2 regions of the Paenibacillus sp. OAE614 genome follow, and region 2 is predicted to be linked to the other one. Evidence: a T-box and tRNA genes for the amino acid it is inferred to sense, from the RefSeq annotation. Region 2 holds a T-box; the other holds one or more tRNA genes.

Region 1 (3,381 bases), 4.4 Mb from region 2:
ACCTCGATGTCGGCTCATCGCATCCTGGGGCTGAAGTAGGTCCCAAGGGTTGGGCTGTTCGCCCATTAAAGCGGTACGCGAGCTGGGTTCAGAACGTCGTGAGACAGTTCGGTCCCTATCTGTCGTGGGCGTAGGAAATTTGAGAGGAGCTGTCCTTAGTACGAGAGGACCGGGATGGACGTACCGCTGGTGCACCAGTTGTTCCGCCAGGAGCATGGCTGGGTAGCTACGTACGGACGGGATAAGCGCTGAAAGCATCTAAGCGTGAAGCCCCCCTCAAGATGAGATTTCCCAATTCGTAAGACCCCTTGTAGACGACGAGGTAGATAGGTTGGAGGTGGAAGTGCAGCAATGCATGGAGCTGACCAATACTAATCGGTCGAGGGCTTATCCAAAATATTAATTCGCAGATTCGTTTCGTATCTAGTTTTCAGGTGATCAAACACTTGAATTAAATATTGTTCCCTGATAGCTCAGTTGGTAGAGCACTCGACTGTTAATCGAGTTGTCACAGGTTCGAGTCCTGTTCGGGGAGCCATTATGGAGAGGTGTCCGAGTTGGCCGAAGGAGCACGATTGGAAATCGTGTAGGCGCCAAAAGCGTCTCGAGGGTTCGAATCCCTCTCTCTCCGCCATTATAGTTTGGCCCGTTGGTCAAGGGGTTAAGACACCTCCCTTTCACGGAGGTAACATGGGTTCGAATCCCATACGGGTCACTTTCTTTAATAGCATCAGGGATGAGAATCCAAAAAAGGGTTCGTCGGAGCATTACTTCGTTAGCATCTGCATCGCAGTCTCGAACGAAGTGAGAGTATCCCATACGGGTCACTTTCTTTAATAGCATCAGGGATGAGAATCCCAAAGAAAAAATACTTGCCTTTTTAGTGGTTTATCTGCTAAGATATTAAAAGTGTTTCTTATGGAGGCTTAGCTCAGCTGGGAGAGCATCTGCCTTACAAGCAGAGGGTCGGGGGTTCGATCCCCTCAGCCTCCACCATGTATACTTTAAAGAAAATAAATATTTTTTAATGACGCGGGGTGGAGCAGTCCGGTAGCTCGTCGGGCTCATAACCCGAAGGTCGCAGGTTCAAATCCTGCCCCCGCAATTTATCTCCTTACATATGGAGATACATAATTGGCCGTGGAACCGTGGTGTAGAGGCCTAACATGCCTGCCTGTCACGCAGGAGATCGCGGGTTCGAATCCCGTCGGTTCCGCCATTTATTTTCTTGAGAGTTTAGTTTGTTGCAATAATGCTCTTAATAGAAACAAAATTAGGCTCGGTAGCTCAGTCGGTAGAGCAGAGGACTGAAAATCCTCGTGTCGGCGGTTCGATTCCGTCCCGAGCCACCATGAATTTAATAACAAGCATAAAAGCCGGTGTAGCTCAATTGGTAGAGCAACTGACTTGTAATCAGTAGGTTGGGGGTTCAAGTCCTCTCGCCGGCACCATATGGAGGCTTAGCGAAGTGGCCAAACGCAGCAGACTGTAAATCTGTTCTCGTACGAGTTCGGTGGTTCGAATCCATCAGCCTCCACCAGTTTTATTATAGGGGCATAGTTTAAAGGTAGAACAGCGGTCTCCAAAACCGTTAGTGTGGGTTCAATTCCTGCTGCCCCTGCCATTCGAAATACAGCTTCATATCTTTTATTATGGCGGTCGTGGCGAAGGGGTTAACGCACCGGATTGTGGCTCCGGCATTCGTGGGTTCAAGTCCCATCGATCGCCCCATAACTTATAATGACAATCTTGTTGGGGATTAGCCAAGCGGTAAGGCAACGGACTTTGACTCCGTCATGCATAGGTTCGAATCCTATATCCCCAGCCAGTTTAAGCGGACGTGGCTCAGCGGTAGAGCATCGCCTTGCCAAGGCGAGGGTCGCGGGTTCGATTCCCGTCGTCCGCTCCATTTGATTTCGGCGCCATAGCCAAGTGGTAAGGCACAGCTCTGCAAAAGCTTTATCCCCAGTTCGAATCTGGGTGGCGCCTCCATTAACTTCATATGCGCCCTTAGCTCAGCTGGATAGAGCGTTTGACTACGAATCAAAAGGTCAGGAGTTCGAATCTCTTAGGGCGCGCCATTTTTTTTAACTGAATATGCCGGTGTGGCGGAATTGGCAGACGCGCGCGACTCAAAATCGTGAGGGAAACCGTGGGGGTTCGAGTCCCTTCACCGGCATCATAGAGAAAAAGTCTTGGATATCTTTCCAAGGCTTTTTCTTGTATAGACTAACATTGTACACCGAGCCATCGTTTGTCGTTCGTTAATCTCTCATCCCGCTATATTGCACTTCTCCTTCCAATCAGCCACCTGATGATATCCCGCAGAAAGGCAGCCATTTTAATTCATATTGCGTTTATTTGTATGACTGTATGGCATTTAATTCGTATCATGTTGTTTTATGTAGGTCCTATCCGCATCGAAGTTCTCTTTATATGACGTGTCCTCGTAAGATGGGAGTAACAGGGTGTACAACAGGCTTGAAAAAGATCCTCTGATCAATCCGTTCGTTCTACCATTACTCCCTTTGAACGTTTTCCCCATCCTTGTTTAAAGTTGATAAACCATTCCAGCTTGCTTTACCCGGGTTAAACAGGCTCTATGTTTCTTTAGCTAAGTGCTAAATCCCTTGCTCAAAGCCTCCAACGATTCCCTATCTAAGCATTGTATAAGTAAACTGCTCATTGAAGTTCCCATAGCGTGTCGATCATGCCCTATAAACGGGCTAATGGAGCTGTCAGTGGAGGATGTGGCTGCCGAATTACATGCAAAAAAAGCTTGCTTCGTCTAAGGTCCGAGCCTTCCCCCGACTTAGGTCTAGGATTAAAAACCGTCTGGGGTCCGTTTTGGAAAACCCGGATTGAACCTAAAATAGAGTCATAAGGTTGATACAAACGAAAGGCGGTGACAATGCATGAGAACAAATAAAACTTCTGGTTGGGCGATCGTATTGATCGCAATCGGAGCACTGATGCTCCTGGGAGTATTCGCTCCATTATTCGGCAGGCTGATCGGATTGATCTTCCCGATCCTGATGATCGTGCTCGGCTATTATGGAATTCGCAGAGGTAAGGTGGTCATCGGTACGATTATCCTCGCATTCGGTGTCATGGGACTTCTGGCGAAGCTGTCCTGGATCATCGGACCGCTGCTGGGAATTGCCCTGGTAGTGTTCGGGATTATGCTGCTGAAAGGTAAGAAGTCGTCGAAGTGGATGTAACGGTAACAAAGAATTACCTTCAATAAATACAATCAAACGAATAGGCGATCACAGCTTATAAGGAGGGAGCAAAAACAGATGAGCGTATTTCGCAGGGTACGGGATATCACCGTAGCGACATTAAATGAACGTTTGGAACAAAGTCAGGACCCGGTACGGT
Region 2 (3,381 bases):
GCCTTCTCCACATGGGGAGCCAGCTGCTTGCGAATGTCGAAAGCGAGCGCTTCCTTATACTGGGCTTCCGTGATTTTGTTCTCTTCAAGCATCCGCCGGAGCACCAGATGCTGCCGGTCGATGGCGCGCTTAAAGTTGGCTTCGTTAAACTCGCCTTTTCCATTGAAGGCCGAATATCTGGAAGGCAGCTGAGGAAGACCGGCCAAATAAGCCGCCTCGGCGACGTTCAATTTACTGAGATCACTAATATTAAAAATGCCTTTGGCTGCGGCCTGAATACCGTACAGATTGTAGCCGCTGGATCCGTTGCCGAACGGAACCTTGTTTAAGTATGCCGTTATAATTTCTTCTTTCGTCATAAACCGCTCCAGCCGGAGCGCGAGCAAAATTTCCTTGAACTTCCGGTCTTCCGTTTTGTCCAGGTTCAGGAATACGCGTCTGGCCAGCTGCTGGGTGAGCGTGCTTCCTCCGGTCTGAACGGATTCATGCAGAAGCTTCTGTTTGACGGCACGGAGCGTGCCCTTGATGTCAACACCCTTATGTGTAAAAAAGTTATTGTCTTCAATCGATACGACGGCGTCGATGACGATGGGCGGTATCTGCTTATACTCCACGGGGCGTCTGTCCTCATCGGTCCGAAGCTGTCCGATGGGGGTGCCGTCACGGAAGTAGGCGAATCCCGTAATGGAGTTCTCGCTCATCTTCTGGTCAATCAATGCCCTGGAACGGACCGGATCATCCTTCACGATGGAAGTGAGGTACCCGGCTGCCGTACCGCCGGCGAACAGCGCTCCCATAACGATAACGACCAGCGTCCACATCGCGGTAAGGCCGATGATGCGGCCGTAGGACCGTTTTTTCGGAGCGGTCTGCTCTTCCGGCTTTTGTTTGTTATCTTCAACCATTCGTGGCTATCCTCCTTTTGACGGAACTATTATAGCATAAATTGCGTATTTTGAATGCAGAGATCGAATCGTGGCCAAATGGATGGCAATCATTGACTTTTTTCGGGTGTGTGGTATAAATAGGTTTAATCCAAAAAGAACATATCGTCAAAAGGCAAAGAAAGACTCCAGTAGAAGGGAGCCTGGGCTGATCAGAGAGCCGGTGGGTGGTGCAAACCGGCAGCCTCTCCCTTTGAATTACCGTCTTGAGCCGTCTGGAGGAACGCGCGTCACCAGGAGCGCAAGTAGTCTGGCACCGGACCTGGCAGTCCGTTATCGTAATGAAGTGAAAGCAGTGGGTGGAAGGGGGTCGTCCCCGAAACGGCTGCTTTAATTAGGGTGGTAACGCGAGCAGGCTCCTTCTCGTCCCTTGGGACGAGAAGGAGCCTTTTTGCTGTACATTCTAAACGGATCAGAGAGAGGTTGATGACGATGAACTGGGAACAACTTATGCCGGCCCAGAAGGAAGAGGTTGAACGCCAACTGGCTGTCATCAGGAGGGGGACGGTCGAAATCCTGCCGAACGAAGAGCTGGAACGCAAGGTGATCCGGTCGGTTGTGCAAGGACGGCCGCTCAAGGTAAAGCTGGGTCTTGATCCATCCGCTCCGGACATTCATATGGGGCACACGGTAGTGCTGCACAAGCTGCGGCAGTTTCAGGAGCTGGGCCATGAGGTGCAGCTGATCATCGGAGATTTCACGGGCCGGATCGGCGACCCGACCGGGAAATCGGAAACGCGCAGACAGCTTACGGAAGAGGACGTGAAGCTGAATGCGGAAACGTACCAGGAACAGGCGTTCAAAATATTAAGCCCGGACAAAGCGAAGGTATACTACAACTCCGAATGGCTCGGCCCGATGACCTTTGCCGACGTGATCGGGCTCGGTTCCAAAGTGACGGTAGCCCGGATGCTGGAGCGAGACGATTTTTCCAAACGGTATGCCGGCGGGCTCCCGATCAGCATTCACGAGTTTTTCTACCCGCTGATGCAGGGCATGGATTCGGTGGCGCTGGAGACGGACATCGAGCTCGGTGGTACGGATCAGACGTTTAATCTCATGATGGGCCGCACCTTGCAGAAGGAATACGGGGCAGAACCGCAGGTGGCGATCACGCTTCCGCTGCTGGAAGGGCTGGATGGCGTGCAGAAGATGAGCAAAAGCCTTGGCAACTACATCGGAATCGATGACGCACCGAACGAAATGTTCGGTAAAACGATGTCGGTGCCGGATGGGCTGATGGTGAAATACTTCGAGCTGGCCACGGATATAACGAATGAAGACCTTCAGATTCTGCGCGAAGGATTGGAAGGCGGCCGTATCCACCCAAGGGATGCCAAAATGAGCCTGGCGGCAGCCTTTGTCCGGATGTACCACGGGCAGGAGGCGGCCGAAGCGGCCCGGCAGCATTTCGTCACCGTCTTTCAGCAGCGTGCGCTTCCTGAAGATATCGAGCTGCGCGGTATCCCCGCAAACGAGCTGCAGGGAGGGGCCATCCGGCTGGTCCGGCTGCTGACCCTTATCGGATTTGCTTCTTCCAACAGCGAGGCCAGAAGGAGCATTGAGCAAGGATCGGTCAAGCTGAATGAAGTGAAAATCGAGGATCCCCATGCGGAGATCGCGGTCAGGGACGGCGATATCGTTCAAGTGGGAAGACGCAAATTTGCCAAGCTCCGGCTGCTATAGAAGATTTAAGAAGCCGTGAGAAGGCTGGGAGAGGCCGGGGGATACTACCATGATAAACAGGGCTGCCAGTCAGCCCTGTTTATCATCCAGAACAAACAAAAAAGCCCGGAACATAAAGTTCCAGGCTTGGTTGCAGCAAATATTAACGGTTGTAGAATTCGACGATTTGTCTTTCGTCGATGTCTTGGGAAAGCTCGGCGCGCTCTGGGAAACGGATATATTTACCTTCCAAAGCTCCATCGTTGTACTCCAGGTAGCCTGGCAGATGCGCACGGTTTTCCAGCGCTTCTTTAATAGAAGAGAGGCTGCGGCTTCTTTCGCGAAGACCGATCACGTCGCCTGTGCTTACTTGGTAGGAAGCAACGTTTACTTTCTTGCCGTTAACAGTCACGTGACCGTGAGCGACCAATTGGCGCGCTCCTGCACGGGAGTTAGCGAAACCAAGACGGTAAACAAGGTTGTCCAAACGGCTTTCCAGCAAGAACATGAAGTTTTCGCCGGCAATACCTTGCATTTTTTGCGCTCTGTCGAACAGCGTGCGGAATTGCTTTTCACCCAAACCGTACATGTGGCGCAATTTTTGTTTTTCTTGAAGCTGCATACCGTAGTTGCTCATTTTTCTCCGTTGGTTAGGACCGTGTTGTCCTGGAGGAAAAGGGCGTTTCAATTCTTTACCAGTACCGCTCAGGGAAATTCCCAGACGACGGCTCAATTTGAACTTTGGACCTGTGTAACGTGCCATGTTATAGTA

The links. A T-box is a leader RNA that pairs with one kind of tRNA and senses whether it is charged. The one in region 2 lies ahead of tyrS (tyrosine--tRNA ligase), so its partner is inferred to be a tRNA-Tyr.
Region 1: it encodes a tRNA-Tyr, which carries the amino acid that the T-box ahead of tyrS (tyrosine--tRNA ligase) is inferred to sense. The anticodon was not compared.

Annotation. Positions count from the first base shown of each region.
Region 1 is NZ_JBEPOD010000001.1:135,242-138,622, forward strand. It holds rRNA gene ABIE48_RS00650 (23S ribosomal RNA) at 1-395, shown strand, start outside; tRNA gene ABIE48_RS00655 (tRNA-Asn) at 463-538, shown strand; tRNA gene ABIE48_RS00660 (tRNA-Ser) at 543-634, shown strand; tRNA gene ABIE48_RS00665 (tRNA-Glu) at 644-715, shown strand; tRNA gene ABIE48_RS00670 (tRNA-Val) at 921-996, shown strand; tRNA gene ABIE48_RS00675 (tRNA-Met) at 1,032-1,105, shown strand; tRNA gene ABIE48_RS00680 (tRNA-Asp) at 1,143-1,219, shown strand; tRNA gene ABIE48_RS00685 (tRNA-Phe) at 1,277-1,352, shown strand; tRNA gene ABIE48_RS00690 (tRNA-Thr) at 1,376-1,451, shown strand; tRNA gene ABIE48_RS00695 (tRNA-Tyr) at 1,455-1,540, shown strand; tRNA gene ABIE48_RS00700 (tRNA-Trp) at 1,551-1,624, shown strand; tRNA gene ABIE48_RS00705 (tRNA-His) at 1,656-1,731, shown strand; tRNA gene ABIE48_RS00710 (tRNA-Gln) at 1,754-1,828, shown strand; tRNA gene ABIE48_RS00715 (tRNA-Gly) at 1,835-1,909, shown strand; tRNA gene ABIE48_RS00720 (tRNA-Cys) at 1,919-1,992, shown strand; tRNA gene ABIE48_RS00725 (tRNA-Arg) at 2,005-2,081, shown strand; tRNA gene ABIE48_RS00730 (tRNA-Leu) at 2,100-2,179, shown strand; gene ABIE48_RS00735 (LiaF transmembrane domain-containing protein) at 2,916-3,221, shown strand; gene ABIE48_RS00740 (PspA/IM30 family protein) at 3,300-3,381, shown strand, end outside.
Region 2 is NZ_JBEPOD010000001.1:4,547,995-4,551,375, reverse strand. It holds gene ABIE48_RS20990 (transglycosylase domain-containing protein) at 1-905, opposite strand, end outside; T-box leader at 1,054-1,318, shown strand; gene tyrS (tyrosine--tRNA ligase) at 1,377-2,630, shown strand; gene rpsD (30S ribosomal protein S4) at 2,773-3,372, opposite strand.